4 regions of the Streptomyces sp. NBC_01525 genome follow, and region 2 is predicted to be linked to each of the others. Evidence: riboswitches for the same ligand, from Rfam matches in the RefSeq annotation. Region 2 holds a riboswitch; each other region holds the start of a gene.

What was found. A riboswitch is a leader RNA that binds a small molecule or an ion and turns the genes downstream of it on or off. The one in region 2 is predicted to bind cyclic di-AMP.
Region 1: another riboswitch for cyclic di-AMP. It lies ahead of OG422_RS13905 (M23 family metallopeptidase); the one in region 2 lies ahead of OG422_RS11650 (transglycosylase family protein).
Region 3: another riboswitch for cyclic di-AMP. It lies ahead of OG422_RS19435 (NlpC/P60 family protein); the one in region 2 lies ahead of OG422_RS11650 (transglycosylase family protein).
Region 4: another riboswitch for cyclic di-AMP. It lies ahead of OG422_RS23865 (M23 family metallopeptidase); the one in region 2 lies ahead of OG422_RS11650 (transglycosylase family protein).

What each region holds. Positions count from the first base shown of each region.
Region 1 is NZ_CP109397.1:3,126,989-3,131,063, forward strand. Features, by position in the region: gene OG422_RS13895 (protein kinase family protein) at 1-215, opposite strand, end outside; gene OG422_RS13900 (aldo/keto reductase) at 345-1,286, opposite strand; gene OG422_RS13905 (M23 family metallopeptidase) at 1,528-2,688, opposite strand; cyclic di-AMP (ydaO/yuaA leader) riboswitch at 2,701-2,854, opposite strand; gene OG422_RS13910 (DUF2332 domain-containing protein) at 3,240-4,075, shown strand, end outside.
Region 2 is NZ_CP109397.1:2,641,632-2,645,706, forward strand. Features, by position in the region: gene eno (phosphopyruvate hydratase) at 1-714, opposite strand, end outside; gene OG422_RS11650 (transglycosylase family protein) at 1,048-1,698, opposite strand; cyclic di-AMP (ydaO/yuaA leader) riboswitch at 1,703-1,913, opposite strand; gene OG422_RS11655 (transglycosylase family protein) at 2,133-3,146, opposite strand; gene OG422_RS11660 (cytochrome P450) at 3,379-4,075, opposite strand, start outside.
Region 3 is NZ_CP109397.1:4,318,458-4,322,532, forward strand. Features, by position in the region: gene OG422_RS19435 (NlpC/P60 family protein) at 1-1,133, opposite strand, end outside; cyclic di-AMP (ydaO/yuaA leader) riboswitch at 1,141-1,326, opposite strand; gene pcrA (DNA helicase PcrA) at 1,587-4,073, shown strand.
Region 4 is NZ_CP109397.1:5,339,312-5,343,386, reverse strand. Features, by position in the region: gene OG422_RS23875 (HPr family phosphocarrier protein) at 140-421, shown strand; gene OG422_RS23870 (GntR family transcriptional regulator) at 711-1,406, opposite strand; gene OG422_RS23865 (M23 family metallopeptidase) at 1,636-2,412, opposite strand; cyclic di-AMP (ydaO/yuaA leader) riboswitch at 2,425-2,580, opposite strand; gene OG422_RS23860 (pitrilysin family protein) at 2,825-4,075, opposite strand, start outside.

The sequences.
Region 1 (4,075 bases), 490 kb from region 2:
TTGACGAAGACCCGCCGCCCCTCGACCTCCATCTCCGCCCGCCGGCCGCCGATGCCCGAACCGCGCGCCGGAGCGGCGGCCACCGCATCGGTGAGCCCGCGGTCGCTCAGCAGGGAGAGCCGCGCGCCCACGTCCGCGTACGCCGACAGGCGCGCGGCGGGAAGCGGCTCGGTCTCCGCCGCGGGCCTCGTACCTGATACGCGGGGCTCATCCATGGGCGACTCCGCCTCCCGGCACATCCGACCTCCCGACCCGTACCCCGCGTCTACCCATGCACCGGGCAGGCCCACCTCAGGCGCTCAACGACCAAGGCGGGCCCACCGTTCACGCCGCCTTACGCCAACTTACGCCGAAGCCTCATCCAGCGACGTCAGTTCCTCGGCGCTGAGCCGGAGGCCCTGTACGGCCAGCAGGGCGGGGAGTTGGGCGGTGGTGCGGGCGCTGGCGATCGGGGCGGTGACCGTGGGGCGGGCGGCGAGCCAGGCGAGGGCGACGGTGGCCACCTCCGCACCATGGGCAGCGGCGACGGCGTCGAGGGCGGCGAGGACGCGGACGCCGCGCTCGGTGGCGAGGTACGCGGCCGCCTCGCCGGACCGGGCGCTGTCAACGTCCGTACCGGGGCGGTACTTGCCCGTCAGGAAACCGGAGGCGAGCGCGTAGTACGGGACGGCGCCCAGACCGTGGCGGGCGACGACATCGGCCAGTTCGCCCTCGTAGGTGTCGCGGGAGACCAGGTTGTACTGCGGCTGGACCGCGACGTAACGGGCGAGGCCCTCGCGCTCGGAGAAGGTCAGGGCCTCCTCCAGGCGCCGCGCCGAGATGTTGGAGGCGGCGATCTCGCGGACCTTTCCGGCCCGGACGAGGTCGTCGAGGACGGTCAGGAACTCACCGACCTCCAGCGATTCGTCGTCGTAGTGGGTGTAGTAGAGGTCGATGTGGTCGGTGCGCAGGCGGCGCAGCGAACCCTCGACGGCCTTCTTGATCGTGTCGGCAGAGAGGCCCTTGAGGTCGGGGTGGGCGCCGACCTTGGTGGCGATGACGACGTCGTCGCGGTTGCCGCGGGCGGCGAGCCAGTCGCCGATGACGGTCTCGGATTCGCCGCCCTTGTTGCCCGGCACCCAGGCCGAGTAGGCGTCGGCGGTGTCGATGAAGTTGCCGCCGCCGGTGACGTACGCGTCGAGCACGGCGAACGACTCGGCCTCGTCGGCGGTCCAGCCGAAGACGTTGCCGCCGAGGCAGAGCGGGGAGACGGAGAGCGAACCGAGCGGCCTACGTGTGGTGGTCATGCGTCACTTCAACACGCGGTAGGGCGGGGGCATTCCGGGGCGCGGCATCCGGGTGCCCACCCGGAGTGCCGCCCCAACTGCCCGCCCCGGGCCGAGCGCTGCCCGCGCGCGCCGCCGGAGCCACGACCGGCGCACGCCGCGCGCCGCGCACGCCCCGGCCACGCGCCCGGCCCGCCCGGGGTCCTGCCCGGCGCGCGGCACCACCGCGCACGCCCCGGGCCGCCCCTCGCGCTCCCCGTCCTCAGACGTTCAGGCCCCGCCCACGCAGCCACGGCATCGGGTCGATGGGATCGCCGCCACCGGGGCGGACCTCCAGGTGGAGGTGGGGGCCCGTGACGTTTCCGGTGGCGCCGACGCGGCCGATGACCTCGCCGGTGGAGACCTTGCCGCCGGTCTTCACCATCGACGAGAGGTGGCAGAACCACAGCTCCGTCCCGTCGTCGAGGGTGAGGAGGATGCGGTAGCCGTACGCACCGGCCCAGCCCGCCTGGGTGATGGTCCCGGAGTGCACGGCCTTGACCGGCGTGCCCGTAGGGGCGGCGAAGTCCTGGCCGGTGTGGTCGGCAGCCCAGCGGTCGCCCGGCTGGCCGAAGCTCGCGGTGAGGGTGTACGAGGTGACCGGCAGCAGATAGCTCTTGGCCAGCTCGGCCAGGCGCGCCGCCTCCGCCTTCGCGCGGGCCTCGGCCTCGCGCTTCGCCCGGGCGGCGGCCTCCTTGCGCGCGGCCTCGGCCCGCTCCGCCTTCGCGTCGGCCACGGCCTCCTTGTGGTCCGTCGCCGCGGTCTTCTCCGCCTGGACGAGGGCGGTGTGTTCGGCGGCGTCCCGGGCGTCGCGCTCGGCGGCCGCCTGCTGGGTGTCGGCCTGCTGGAGGATGCGGCTGCGCAGCGCCTCTCCGGCGCCGGCCCCCTGCCCGTCCTCGGTGGTGATCCCGGCGGACGACAGCGGCGCCGCGGCGGTGACCGCCCCGGGCGCGTCGCCCGCGTCGTCGGAGGAGCCGAGCAACGACCCGATGCCGGGCAGCGATTCGGCGTCCGGCAGCGCTCCGGTGACGTCGGCGGCGAGGGAGCCGATGTCCGGCATGGAGATCGGGACCGGCGGCTTCTCCTCGGCGGTCGCCATGCCGCCGGCGCCGACCGCCGCGATCACGCCGACGCCGAGGACCGTGCCGCCCCGGGCCAGACCGCCGCGCTGCTTGGCGACGCGGTGGCGGCCACGGGCCGACCGCACGGACTCCTCGGTCGGGTTCCACTCACCGGGCCCGTCGTCCGCCGCGCCGTACGGACCGGGGCCCTCCGGGGCGAACGCGCCCGGGGCGAAGGTGGCCGTATCGGTAAGGGACCCTGGCAGATCCTGGGGGAGGGGGCGGGCGGACGCGGCCTCGGGGGCAAGCCTGTTGGACGCCACGGGGGCGCACTCCTTTCCTTCCTTCGCGCCTACCGGGTTAGCTGACGGGTTCGGAGCAGGAAGGTCTCCTACGGGCGGCCTCTGGCCGAGGCGTCCGATTCACCCCATGGTGGTGGTTCCCCGGTTCCCTCCGCGCCGCTCGGGCCGCCCGAGGCAAATTCAGGACACGTCACGGCAGTTCACGAAATATCGGCGCATCGGCGTGCAAGGAGGCGCCGTATACGGAAGTGACCACCGGTGTGCCTGGATGCCCGGCATACCTGAAGAGCGCGTACGGGATTCGGCGTGGGGGCACGGTGCCGCCTCGGCGACGGCTGGGACGACCGCGCTCCGTTATCGGACAGTAATAGAGATCGGGGCCGATTTCCAAGCGATCCCGCGAATCCGCTCCATCCGACTACAGTCATTGGCCAAGACTTTTCGGGACAACGAACGGTGAAGCCGGGCGAGTTGATCGCCTTTCACGAAACGGCCTCCGCGTGATTGTGCATCACTTGTTATGCGGAGGGGTGCGCACCCTTCACTCTCCGTGAGGGCAGTAGCGTCTGATCATGGTCGTCGACTTCGTCAACAACGCACCGGCCCTGGCAGCGCGCTACCGGGACTTCTCCTGGTGGGAGGCGCGGGGCCGGTGTGCGGCCCACGAGGAGCTGACGGCGCGGATCGGGCAGGACCCGGAGCTGTGCGAACTCCTCGCCGCCTCCCTCCCGGTGGGCAACAAGCAGCAGCCCAACCTCCTGCTGGCGGCCGTCCGCCACCTCGACGGCCCGCACGCCGAGCAGGGCCCGCGCGGTGAGCTGGCGTACGGCCGCTGGCGCGAGTGGACGATCCGGCACTGGGACGAGGTCCGCGCGGTCGTCATGAGCCGCTCCACCCAGACCAACGAACCGGCCCGCTGCGCCGCCCTGCTGCCCGTCCTGGCCCGCCTCCGCGGCCCGTTGGCCCTCCTGGAGGTGGGCACCTCGGCCGGTCTCTGCCTCCACCCGGATCGCTACCGGTACGCGTACGAGCCGGACGCCGCCCTGGGGACGCCCGGAACGGCGGCGCACCCGGAGGCGTCCACCCTCGGGGCCCCGGACAGTCCGGTCACCTTCCGGTGCCGCGTCGGGCGGGAGGACCGGGTGGCCGAGGAGGACGCGGCACCGCCCACGCGGCTGCCGGAGATCGTGTGGCGCGGCGGCATCGATCTCGCCCCGCTCGACCCGGTGGACGACCCCGAGGCGCTGCGCTGGCTGCGGTCCCTGGTGTGGCCGGGCACCCCGGAGCGCGCACAGCGCCTGACGGCCGCCGTGGACGCGGTACGGACGGCGCCGCGGCCCGAGATCGTCCGCGGCGACCTGGTCGAGGAGCTGCCCGCGCTGGCGGCACGGGTCCCGGAAGACGCCAC
Region 2 (4,075 bases):
CGCGATGTCCTGGCCGGGGGCGTAACCGGCCTCCTTGATGGCCTCCAGGATGAGGTCGAGGGCCTCACGGTTGGAGCCGAGGTTGGGGGCGAAGCCGCCCTCGTCGCCGAGGCCGGTGGCCAGGCCCTTGCCCTTCAGGACCTTCTTGAGGGTGTGGTAGACCTCGGCGCCCCAGCGCAGCGCCTCGGAGAAGGACTCCGCGCCGATCGGGGCGATCATGAATTCCTGGATGTCGACGTTGGAGTCGGCGTGCGACCCGCCGTTCAGGATGTTCATCATCGGGACGGGCAGGACGTGCGCGTTCGGGCCACCGAGGTAGCGGAACAGCGGCAGGTCGCTGGCCTCGGAGGCGGCGTGCGCGACGGCGAGGGAGACGCCGAGGATGGCGTTGGCGCCCAGCGAGCCCTTGTTGTCGGTGGCGTCCAGGTCGAACATGGCCTGGTCGATGAGGCGCTGCTCGGTGGCGTCGTAGCCGACCAGCTCCGGGCCGATCTGCTCGATGACGGCGAGGACGGCCTTCTCGACGCCCTTGCCCTGGTAGCGGTTGGGGTCCCCGTCGCGCAGCTCGACGGCCTCGAAGGCGCCGGTGGAGGCACCGGACGGGACGGCGGCCCGGCCGGTGGAGCCGTCGTCGAGGCCGACCTCGACCTCGACCGTGGGATTACCTCGCGAGTCGAGAATTTCGCGGGCTACGACGACGTCGATGGACGGCACGTTGTCTCCTTCATGGGTGTCTGGAGTTCTGCGGCACGAGCCTAACGGCCCCCGGTCCTTCCGCTCGCTCCCGGCCCGCGCTGCGGGACGAAAGGTGCCTCGGACGCCGGGTACCGGACATTCGACAACGAAGGCCGCGGAACGGAAAAGCAGCTGATAAGGGGCGGGGCACGACGCTGTGTCCGGCACCAGGGTACGGAACGGCGAAACCCCGCCTCGGCGCGCGGAGGCGGCATCGGCGGTGAGCCGGTGCCGCCCCGGGGACGTGCGCGCCGGGCGGGGTTTCCCGTGGGACCGGGGTGCGGGGCGGTGAGAGCGGGCCCCGCGCGGGGATCAGACGTGGAGCTTCTGGCCCGGGAAGATGAGGTTCGGGTTGGAGCCGATGACGGACTTGTTGTCCGCGTAGACCGACTTCCAGTTCGTGCCGTGCGCCTTGGCGATCTTGGCCAGGGTGTCGCCGGACTTCACGGTGTAGTTGCCGTGGCCCATGGCGTGGTGCTGCGGGGCCTGCTGCTGGGGGGCGGCCTTGGGCTGCGGGGCCTGCTGCTTGGGCGCCTGCTGCCGGGGGACGGCCCTGGTGGTGGAGCCCGTGTTCAGGTCGGGGGACGGGCCGCCGGCGGAGAGGTTGCCGGCACCGGCGCAGGACCAGGCGCCCGGGCCCTGGATGGCGAGGAGCTTCTCGGCGGCCTGGATCTGCTGGGCCTTGGTGGCCTGGTCGGCGCGCGGGGCGAACTGGGTGCCGCCGGCGGCCGCCCAGCTGGAGGAGGAGAACTGCAGGCCGCCGTAGTAGCCGTTGCCGGTGTTGATCGACCAGTTGCCGCCGGACTCGCACTGGGCGACGGCGTCCCAGGTGGCGACCGAGGCGGCGGAGGCGGAGGTGGCGCCCATCAGCGGGACGGCCACGGCGGCGCCGGCGACACCGGCGAGGGTGGCGACGCGGACGGCCTTGGAGGGGCGACGGTGCTTGGCCTTGTTCATCAGCATGTTTCGTTTTCCTCACCGACGCCTGCGAGGTGAGCTGTCGGGTTCGGGCGGTGTGGATTGCCCGGCCGTGTGTGCCTCACACACGGCTTCACCCCAAGCCGGTCGACCCGCTTTCACGGGTGGGGCCGGCACTTACCTTGGGTCCCCCGCTCCTGCCTTCGGCGCTTACGCGTCGACCACCTTCGCCCACCGGCAGGATTCGGCGTGTGAACGAAGGGCCCGCTTTGGCGAGCGGTGCTGACCGTAAACAGAACCCCCTGTGTCGTTCAAACCCCACTTTCTGGGCACAGTTGACCGTCAACGACCGCAGAGGGCGCATATTTCCGCAGGTAGGACATGGTGTGGATGCGAAGGGCAGGTCGGGACGCCACGGGTGTCAACGAGAGCCATGTCTCACTTTCGCCAAAAGGGGCAAAGCTACCCATCTCCCTCGATCAGTGGCCCAGATCGAGGAGTTGACCTGGGTGAATGAGGTCCGGGTCGTCGCCGATGACGTCCTCGTTGCGCTCGTACAGCGCGGGCCAGCCGCCCGGCAACTCACGCGCCTCGACGATGGCTGACAGGTTGTCACCGGGGCGCACGGTGTACGCGTCCTCGCCCGGGTCCGTCCGCTCGCCGCCCCGCGAGGCGTGCCGCCCCGGGGCGCGGTCGCTGCCCCCGACGCCCCCGTTGGCGTCGCTGCCGCCGCGGTGGCGCCCGGAGCCGTCACCGTCACGGGAGCCGCCCCCGTCCGCCGGGGGCGTCGTACGGGACGGGTGCGAGGGCTCGGACGGGGTGGAGGTGTGGCCGGACGGGTCGTCCGACGGGCCGGGCCTGCCGGGCCGCCCCGAGCCTTCGGGCACCTCCGGGGAGTCGGTGGCGTCGGGCGTGCCGGGTGAGGTGGACGGGTCGGGGGTGCCGGACGGGTCCGGCTCGCCCTTCGGCGCGGACGGGTCGGTGGTGGACCGGTCCGGGCCGTCGGGGATCGAGGTCCCGTCCTGGCCGGTGTCCGTGCCGGTGCCGGTGTCCGCGCCGTCCGCGTCGGCGGGCGGGGTGGTGACGGTGCCGCCGGGGTCGACGTCGGGGATTCCGCCGCCCTCGGTGAGTCCGGCGCCGGCCGCGCAGCGCGGCCAGGCTTCCGGGCCGCGGTCGGCGAGGATCGCCTGGGCCACGGCTATCTGCTGGGCGCGGCTGGCCAGGTCGGGGCGGGCGGCGTACTCCAGCCCGCCGTGGTCGCGCCACATGTCGAGGGTGAGCTGGAGCCCGCCGTAGAAGCCGTTGCCGCCGGCGCTGGACCAGATGCCGCCGGACTCGCACTGGGCGACGCGGTCCCAGGTGGTGGCGTCGGCGGCGTGGGCGGCGCCCGCGCCGAGGAGGGGCAGGGCGAGGCCCGCGCCGGTCACTCCCGCCGTGACAAAGAGGGCCGGTGCCTGGCGGGGGCGACGGTGTCTGCCGTTGCCGGTGCGCATGCGATTGCCTTTCGAGCGGCGGTTGAGTTGTCCGCCCCGGCGCCCCGGCCCGGCCGCCGGGGTCCGGTACGGCCGTCCACCGGGACGGTGGAGCGCTTGTTCGGTGGCAAGGTAGCCGGGCTCACGGGGCGTCACAAGCCGGTGTAGCAGAGATCACGTGTAGGTCACGTGACTGACGGAGCGTCAACTTATGGGCCGTGGGCGGCCGTCCGCGCTGGTGGACGGCGTGTCGTCAGGGGGCCGGGGTGAACGTCACGGGGAGGGTGCGCAGACCGCGCATGATGAGCCCGCCGCGCCACCGCATATCGTCCGGTTCCGCCGCAAGCCGGATGTCGGGCAGGCGGGTCAGGAGAGTGGCGAGGGCGGTCTGCCCTTCGAGGCGGGCGAGCGGCGCGCCGAGGCAGTAATGGATGCCGTGGCCGTAGCCGAGGTGCGGGTTGTCGGTGCGGCGCAGGTCGAGGGTGTCCGGGGCGTCGAAGCGTGCGGGGTCGCGGTCGGCGGCGGCCAGCACCACCAGGACCGGATCGCCCTCGGCTATCTGCTCGCCGCCGAGCGTCAGCTCCTCGGTCGCGAACCGCCAGGTGGCCAGCTCGACCGGGCCGTCGTAGCGCAGCAGCTCCTCGATGCCGGTGGTCAGGACGTCGCGATCACCGGAGGCCAGGGACTTCTGGAGGAGTTCGCGCTGGCCCGGAGTGCGGAGCAGGGCGTAGGTGCCGTTGCCGATGAGGTTGACGGTGGTCTCGAAACCGGCGAAGAGGAGGATGAACGCCATCGCGGCGACCTCGTTCTCGGTGAGGTGTTCACCGTGGTCGGAGGCGCGGATCAGCCCGGAGATCAGGTCCTCGTCGGGCGCGGGCTCGGGCGGCAGCGCGGCGCGCTTGCGGTGGATCAGCTCGGCGAGGTAGCCGCGGATCTTCTTGACCGCCTTG
Region 3 (4,075 bases), 1.7 Mb from region 2:
GGGCGGACGCTCCCGTAGATCGGCATGTAGTAGATCGACTCGATGCGCACGCTGGCGCCCGGCTTCGGGGCGTGGATCATCTTGCCGTCGCCGATGTACATCCCGACGTGGCTGATGTCGTTGTAGAAGAACACCAGGTCACCGGGGGCGAGATCCTTGGTGACGACGCGCTGGCCGACGTTCACCTGGTCCCACGTCGTGCGCGGCAGGCTCACCCCGGCCGCCTTCCACGCGGCCTGCGTCAGCCCGGAGCAGTCGTAGGAGTTGGGGCCGGTGGCGCCCCAGACGTACGGCTTGCCCATCTGGGCGCGGGCGAACGCGAGCGCCTTCTCGGCCTTCGTATGGTACGAGCCGTCGGCCGGTCCGCCGCCCTGGCCGGGGTCGGTCGTACCGGGGGAGCCGGTGTCCGTCCCGCCACTGGGCTGCTCGCGCTGTTTCTGAGCTTCCTCCTCGGCCTTGCGCCGGGCCTCTTCCTCCTTCTTGCGCTCCAGCTCCGCCAGGTGCGCCTTCTCCTGGGCGGTCAGCTCGGAGAGCAGCTGCCGGGCCTCGGTCAGCTTGCCCTGGACCGTCCGCTTCGAGTCGGCCAGCGCGGTCTGCGACTCCTGGAGGCGCTCCAGGCTGCGGGTCGCCTCGGCCCGCTGGTGGGCGGCGGCGGCCTGCTGCTCCTGGTAGGCGTCGACGGCCTGCTGCTGCCGCCCGGTCAGCCGCTCCATCAGGTGGCTGCGGTCGGCGAACTGCTGGGGGTCCTTGGAGAACATCAGCTGCGCCGTCGGGTTCATGCCGCCGCCGCGGTACTGCGCGGCGGCGAAGGTCCCCAGCTCCCGGCGGGCCTCGTTGAGTTTGCCGGTGCGGCGCGCCGCGGCGTCCTGGAGGTCGCCGACCTCCGCCCGCCGCTCGTCGACGCGCTCCTTGACGCCGTTGTACTTCTGGGTCGCGACCTCCGCCTGGCGGTAGAGGGTGTCGACCTTCTTCTTGACCTCTTCGACGGTCGGCTTCGGGGAGCGGGGGGACGCCTCGGCCGACTGCGACAGCAGGGTGACCGTGGCGAGGGCCGCGGTCGTCAGACCGGCGGCCGTCCGGCGGCTGCCGGGCGAGGTGAGGACGCGGGTACGCGGCTTGCGGTGCGACGGCAAGGCCGACGACTCCTTCCGTGGACCGCCTACCGGGTTAGCTGTCGGGTTCGGGCGGTGTCGCAGACGGAAGGCTTGCCCTACGGTCCGTACGTTCGCACGCGTGCGGCCGTACCGACCGATTCACCCCGGTGGTGCTGGTGGGTCCCCGGCTCCGGGTGCCGTGGGGCAGGGCCGGACTCGGCGGAGGCGGCCCGTGCGGACGCTGTCGTCCGCGGGATGCGGGCAGCCCGAGCGTGAACCTAGCCAACTCGTGTGGCTCCTGTGAAGGCAGGTGTTCGAATTGCCCGAAACCTTTCTGTGACCTGTGTGCATGAGGTGACGTTCGTGCGGGTAAAGCGAGGCTTCTGCGTCGAATGCCGGATTCGCGAGTGGTGGGGGCGGAACGCCCGTCCTTCCGGCACTTCCGCGACTCCGGGGCCGACTGTCAGTGGGGCGGCCTAGACTCGGTGGGCGATGAGCAGCCTCTTTGACGACAGCTTCCTGGCGGACCTCGCTCCCAAGGACGAGGAGCCCCCGCCGCCCCCCGAGGACGAGCACGGCCCGGCCCCGGAGGAGGTCCCGCACGACCTCTTCAGCGGCAGGTACGACGCTCCCGTGCCCCGGGACGCGCACTACCGCGACGGCGCCGCCCGCCCCGCCGTCGACCCGGCCACGCTCCTGGAGGGGCTGAACGACGCCCAGAAGGCCGCCGTGGTGCACTCCGGCGGCCCGCTGCTGATCGTCGCCGGAGCCGGTTCCGGCAAGACCCGTGTGCTCACCCACCGCATCGCGCATCTGCTTGCCGCCCGCGGCGTCCACCCCGGCCAGATCCTCGCGATCACCTTCACCAACAAGGCCGCCGGGGAGATGAAGGAGCGCGTCGAGGAGCTGGTCGGTCCCCGGGCCCACGCCATGTGGGTCTCCACCTTCCACAGTGCCTGCGTCCGCATCCTGCGCCGCGAGTCCAAGCACCTCGGCTTCACCTCGTCGTTCTCGATCTACGACGCCGCCGACTCCAAGCGCCTGATGGCCCTGGTCTGCCGCGATCTGGATCTCGACCCCAAGCGGTTCCCGCCCAAGTCCTTCAGCGCCAAGGTCTCCAACCTCAAGAACGAGCTCATCGACGAGGAGACCTTCGCCGGGCAGGCCGCCGACGGTTTTGAGAAGACCCTGGCCCAGGCGTACGCGCTCTACCAGGCGCGGCTGCGCGAGGCCAACGCCCTGGACTTCGACGACATCATCATGACGACCGTCAACCTCCTCCAGGCGTTCCCGGACGTCGCGGCCCACTACCGCCGCCGCTTCCGCCACGTCATGGTCGACGAGTACCAGGACACCAACCACGCGCAGTACACCCTCGTCCGCGAGCTGGTCGGTCCGGCCGAGTCCGCCGCCGAGCTGTGCGTCGTCGGCGACGCCGACCAGTCGATCTACGCCTTCCGCGGCGCCACGATCCGCAACATCCTCCAGTTCGAGGAGGACTACCCGGACGCCACGACGATCCTGCTGGAGCAGAACTACCGCTCCACCCAGACGATCCTCTCCGCCGCCAACGCCGTCATCGAGCGCAACGAGAACCGCCGCCCCAAGAACCTCTGGACCGAAGCCGGTGAGGGCCCCCGCATCACCGGGTACGTCGCCGACACCGAGCACGACGAGGCCCAGTTCGTCGCCGAGGAGATCGACCGTCTCACCGACGCCGGGGATGCCCGCGCCTCAGACGTCGCGATCTTCTACCGCACCAACGCCCAGTCCCGTGTCTTCGAGGAAATCCTCATCCGCGTCGGGCTGCCCTACAAGGTCGTCGGAGGTGTCCGCTTCTACGAGCGCAAGGAGGTCCGCGACATCCTCGCGTACCTGCGGGTGCTCGCGAACCCGGAGGACACCGTCCCGCTCCGCCGGATCCTCAACGTCCCCAAGCGCGGCATCGGCGACCGCGCCGAGGCGATGATCGACGCCCTGGCGCTCCGCGAGAAGATCAGCTTCCCGCAGGCGCTGCGCCGCGTCGACGAGGCGTACGGCATGGCCGCCCGCTCCGCCAACGCCGTCCGGCGCTTCAACACCCTGATGGAAGAGCTGCGCACCATCGTCGAATCCGGCGCCGGACCGGCCACCGTCCTCGAAGCGGTCCTGGAACGCACCGGTTACCTCGCCGAGCTGCAGTCCTCCTCCGACCCGCAGGACGAGACCCGTATCGAGAACCTCCAGGAACTCGCCGCTGTGGCCCTGGAGTTCGAGCAGGACCGCGTGGCCGGACCCGCCGCGGAGGATGTGGACGCGGAGGAGCCCGTCTCCGGCGGCACGCTCGCCGACTTCCTGGAGCAGGTCGCGCTGGTCGCCGACTCCGACCAGATCCCCGACGAGGACGAGGACGGCAGCGGCGTCGTCACCCTCATGACCCTGCACACCGCCAAGGGCCTGGAGTTCCCGGTCGTCTTCCTCACCGGCATGGAGGACGGCGTCTTCCCGCACATGCGCGCGCTCGGCCAGACCAAGGAGCTGGAGGAGGAGCGCCGCCTCGCTTACGTCGGCATCACCCGCGCCCGCGAGCGCCTCTACCTCACCCGCTCCACGATGCGCAGCGCCTGGGGCCAGCCGTCGTACAACCCGCCGTCGCGGTTCCTGGAGGAGATCCCCGCGACGTATGTCGACTGGCGGCGCACCGGACCGGCGACGCCGTCCGCGACCATGGGCGGGATGCGCTCCGGCGGCAGCGGCGGTGTCGGCGCCGGGTTCGGTACGTCGCGGGCCAAGGGCCCGAGCGGGTTCGCGACCCGGCGGAGCAACGACCGCCCGGTGGTGGCGCTCGCCGTCGGCGACCGCGTCACCCACGACAGCTTCGGCCTCGGCACGGTCGTCGGCGTCAAGGGCGGCGGGGACAACGCCGAGGCGACGATCGACTTCGGCGGCGAGAAGCCCAAGCGGCTGCTGCTGCGGTACGCCCCGGTCGAGAAGTTGTGAAA
Region 4 (4,075 bases), 2.7 Mb from region 2:
CAGTCGTCGGGCGGCACCCGCGGACCGGTCCGGACGTGGTGCGGACGTGGTGCGGAACACCGGAAGTGGGGCTTCCGAAGCACCGGTGACCGCGTGAGAGACTGGTCTAGACAACCGTTACGACTTGAAGGGCAACACCATGGCTGAGCGCCGCGTCAATGTCGGTTGGGCCGAGGGGCTGCACGCCCGTCCCGCCTCGATCTTCGTCCGTGCGGCCACCGCCGCCGGCGTTCCCGTGACGATCGCCAAGACCGACGGCACCCCCGTGAACGCGGCCTCGATGCTCGCGGTGCTGGGCCTGGGCGCCCAGGGCGGCGAGGAGATCGTGCTCGCCTCGGACGCCGAGGGCGCGGAGGCCGCGCTGGAGCGCCTGGCGAAGCTGGTCGCCGAGGGCCTCGACGAGCTGCCGGAGACCGTCTGAACCAGGACGCCACCGCCTCCCCACAGCCGGGGAAAGGCCCCGCCGCCACGACCGGAAACGGTCACCGCAGCGGGGCCTTTCGCGTTCCGCGCGACGGAACGCCCCCCCGAGGCGGCACCCCTCCCCTGCCCGCAATTCGCCGCAGCCCCGCGGGCACCGCACGACCGAATACCTGAATACGCATCTACGCGATTGCGGCAATTCCCGGATGGCGTGTTTTCCCGGCACCCGTTTCCGCAATTCCCCGAACAGATCCCGCCACCCGCCGGTCGCCCCGTATACCGCGCCCCTATGGAGAACGCACCCGCCCGCTGCTGAGGGGACGTTGCGGATGGCGCACCGCGGCCGGCTGACGGTGCCGCGGGCGGTACGCCGGGAGCGACCGCGCGACATGCGACGCCATCAGGGCGCGCGCCGCCTCCGCGTCGCCCCGGGTCACCGCGTCCAGCACCGCACCGTGGTCGTCCCAGGTCTCCGCGTACCGCGCCGAAAGCTCGACGACGTACATCCACTCGATCTTCCGCCGCACCTGGGTCAGCAGCGCGGTCAGCCCCGGATTGCCCGCCGCCCGCGCCAGCGTCTCGTGGAACCAGCGGTCCAACCGGGGCAGATCGCCCGGACAGCCGCGGCGTGCGCGCTCCCTGCCGAGCCGCACCACGCCCCGTAAGACCTTCAGATGCGCGTCGGTGCGGCGGGCCGCCGCGCGGGCGGCGCCCATCGGCTCCAGGAGTGCGCGCAGATCCAGGAGGTCGGCCGCCTCCTGGGCGGTGGGCGCCGCGACGCAGGCGCCCGCGTGCCGTCGCGCGGTGACGAACCCCTCGGACTGCAGGGTCCGCAACGCCTCACGGACCGGCACCCGGGAGACGCCGTAACGGGTGGCCAGAATGTCCTCGACGAGTCGGCTGCCGGGGATCAGCGCACCGGAAACGATGTCGTCGCGAATCGCCGTGGAGATGCGCTGCACGGAAATCTGGCCTTGCGTCATCGTGGGTGCCTCCACCGTCCTCCCCGGAAAACGCCGGTGTACGGCGCCTTTTCGGCGACTCTATTCGACGGTGTCGGCTTCTTTACCGCCTTCACGCATTCATGGAAATCTTTTGGTGAGGGCCTTCCCTGACCGCCGGGAAATCCGGCCACCCGCCGTACGGCACCGGACGCGCCGGAGCCCCGGACGCCCAGTGAGGGCGGGCCGGGGCTCCGGGAGGCGATGTGGATCAGACGTTGACGCCGTGCGACCGCAGGTAGGAGATCGGGTCGATGTCCGAGCCGTAGTCCGGACCGGTACGGGCCTCGAAGTGCAGGTGCGGGCCGGTGACGTTGCCGGTCGCGCCGGACAGACCGATCTGCTGATGGGGCATCACCTGCTGGCCGACCGAGACACCGATCTGCGACAGGTGGCCGTACTGGGTGTACGTGCCGTCGTTCATCTTGATGACGATGTTGTTGCCGTACGCGCCGCCCCACCCGGCCTCGACGACGGTGCCCGCGCCGACGGCGTGCACGGTGGTGCCGGGGGCGGCGTGGAAGTCGATGCCGGTGTGCGTACCGGAGGACCACAGTCCGCTGGACGCCTGGTAGGCGGTGGAGACGTACGAGCCGGAGATCGGGGCGACGAAGGCGTTGAGGCGCTTGCGCTCCTCCTCGCGGGCGGCGCGGACCTTGGCGTCGTGCCGCTTGTCGGCCGCCGCCTTGGCGGCCTGGGCCTGCTTCTCCGCCTCGGCCTCGGCCTTCGCCTTGGCCTCGGCGGTCTCGGCGACGGCCTGCTGCGCATCGGCCTGGGCCTGGACGCGCTCGGCGAGTTCGTCACCGAGGACGACGGCCCGCTGCAGGCCCGTGTCGTGCGCGGCGCCGGACGTGGCGGCCATCGCGGGAGAGGACACGGAGACGACGACGCCGGAGGCGGCGAGACCGGCGATGCCGGCGATGTTGCGGGTCGTCCGGGCGCTGCGGCTCGGACGGCGATGCTTCCCGGTGGCACGGGTGAACGCCATGTGCTGGCTGGTCCTTTCCTTCCTTCTCGCCTACCGGGTTAGCTGACGGGTTCGGAGCAGGAAGGTCTCCTACGGGTTCCTCCGGAGAGGCGCCCGATTCACCCCAGGGACGTGTGGGTCCCCGGCTCCCCTGGCTCGCGCCGTACGGGGACTCGGCGATGACTGTCCGGTGCCGCGGTTGCGGCGTGCAGCTGACGGACAGCGCGCATGAAGCTAATCGTGGCAACTTTCAATCGGCAAACAGAAACGCCATATTGTGCGTTACGCCACACCGGGGCGGCGGAACCAGTGGCCAGCAAATCCGGGCGTAAAGGGGATCCCGAGAGTGGCCGTCCACCCTCGGGATCCCCTTTTGTTCCACTGTGCCGGGCCGCCGTGACGGCCCGGCCGGGGCCACCGCCCCTCCGGTTCGTCAGCCGCTGACGACCGTCACCTCGCCGATGCCCAGCGCCCGGACCGGCTCAGCGATCTGCGCCGCGTCACCGACCAGCACCGTCACCAGCCGGTCCGCCGGGAACGCGCTGACCACGGCGGCGGTCGCCTCGACCGTGCCGGTCTCGGCCAGCCGCGCGTACAGCTGCGCCTGGTAGTCGTCCGGCAGATGCTGCTCCACCTGGTCGGCGAGGGTGCCCGCGACCGCCGCCGCCGTCTCGTACTTCAGCGGCGCGACGCCGACGAGGTTCTGCACGGCGACGTCCCGCTCAGCGTCCGTCAGCCCCTCCGCCGCGAGGGTGCGCAGCACCTTCCACAGGTCGTCGAGGGCCGGACCGGTGGACTCGGTGTCGACCGAGCCGCTGATCGCCAGCATCGAGGCGCCGGTGGAGCCCCCGGGCGCGTCCGGCGCCGACGACCGCAGCACCTGACCGAAGGCCCGCACCCCGTAGGTGTAGCCCTTCTCCTCACGCAGCACCCGGTCCAGACGCGACGTCAGGGTGCCGCCCAGGCAGTACGTGCCGAGGACCTGCGCGGGCCACTGGCGGTCGTGGCGGTCGGCGCCGATCCGCCCGATGAGCAGCTGCGTCTGCACCGCGCCGGGGCGGTCGACGATCACGACGCGGCCGGTGTCGTCCGCGGTGATCGGCGCGACGGCGACCGGCTCGGCGGCGGACCCCTGCCAGGCGCCCAGCGTGTCGGCGAGCGCCGCGGCCACGTCGATGCCGGTGAAGTCACCGACGATCACGACGGTGGCCGCCGCGGGCCGCACATGCGCCGCGTAGAACGCCCGGACGGCCGCCGCGTCGATGCGGCCGACGGTCTCCTCGGTGCCCTGCCGGGGCCGCGACATCCTGGACGACGCGGGGAACAGCTCCTTGGACAGCGCCATCGCGGCGCGGCGCCCCGGGTTGGCCAGCTCGTGCGGGATCTCGTCGAGACGGTTACGCACCAGGCGCTCCACCTCGCCCTCGGGGAAGGCGGGGGCGCGCAGCGCGTCGGCGAGCAACCCCAGGGCGTGCGACAGCCGGGAGGCCGGGACCTCCAGGGAGACCCGCACCCCGGGGTGGTCGGCGTGCGCGTCCAACGTGGCGCCGCAGCGCTCCAGTTCGGCGGCGAACTCCTCGGCGTCGTGCCGGTCGGTGCCCTCCGACAGCGCCCGCGCCATGATCGTGGCGACGCCGTCCAGGCCCTCCGGCTCGGACTCCAGCGGCGCGACGATGTCGACCTC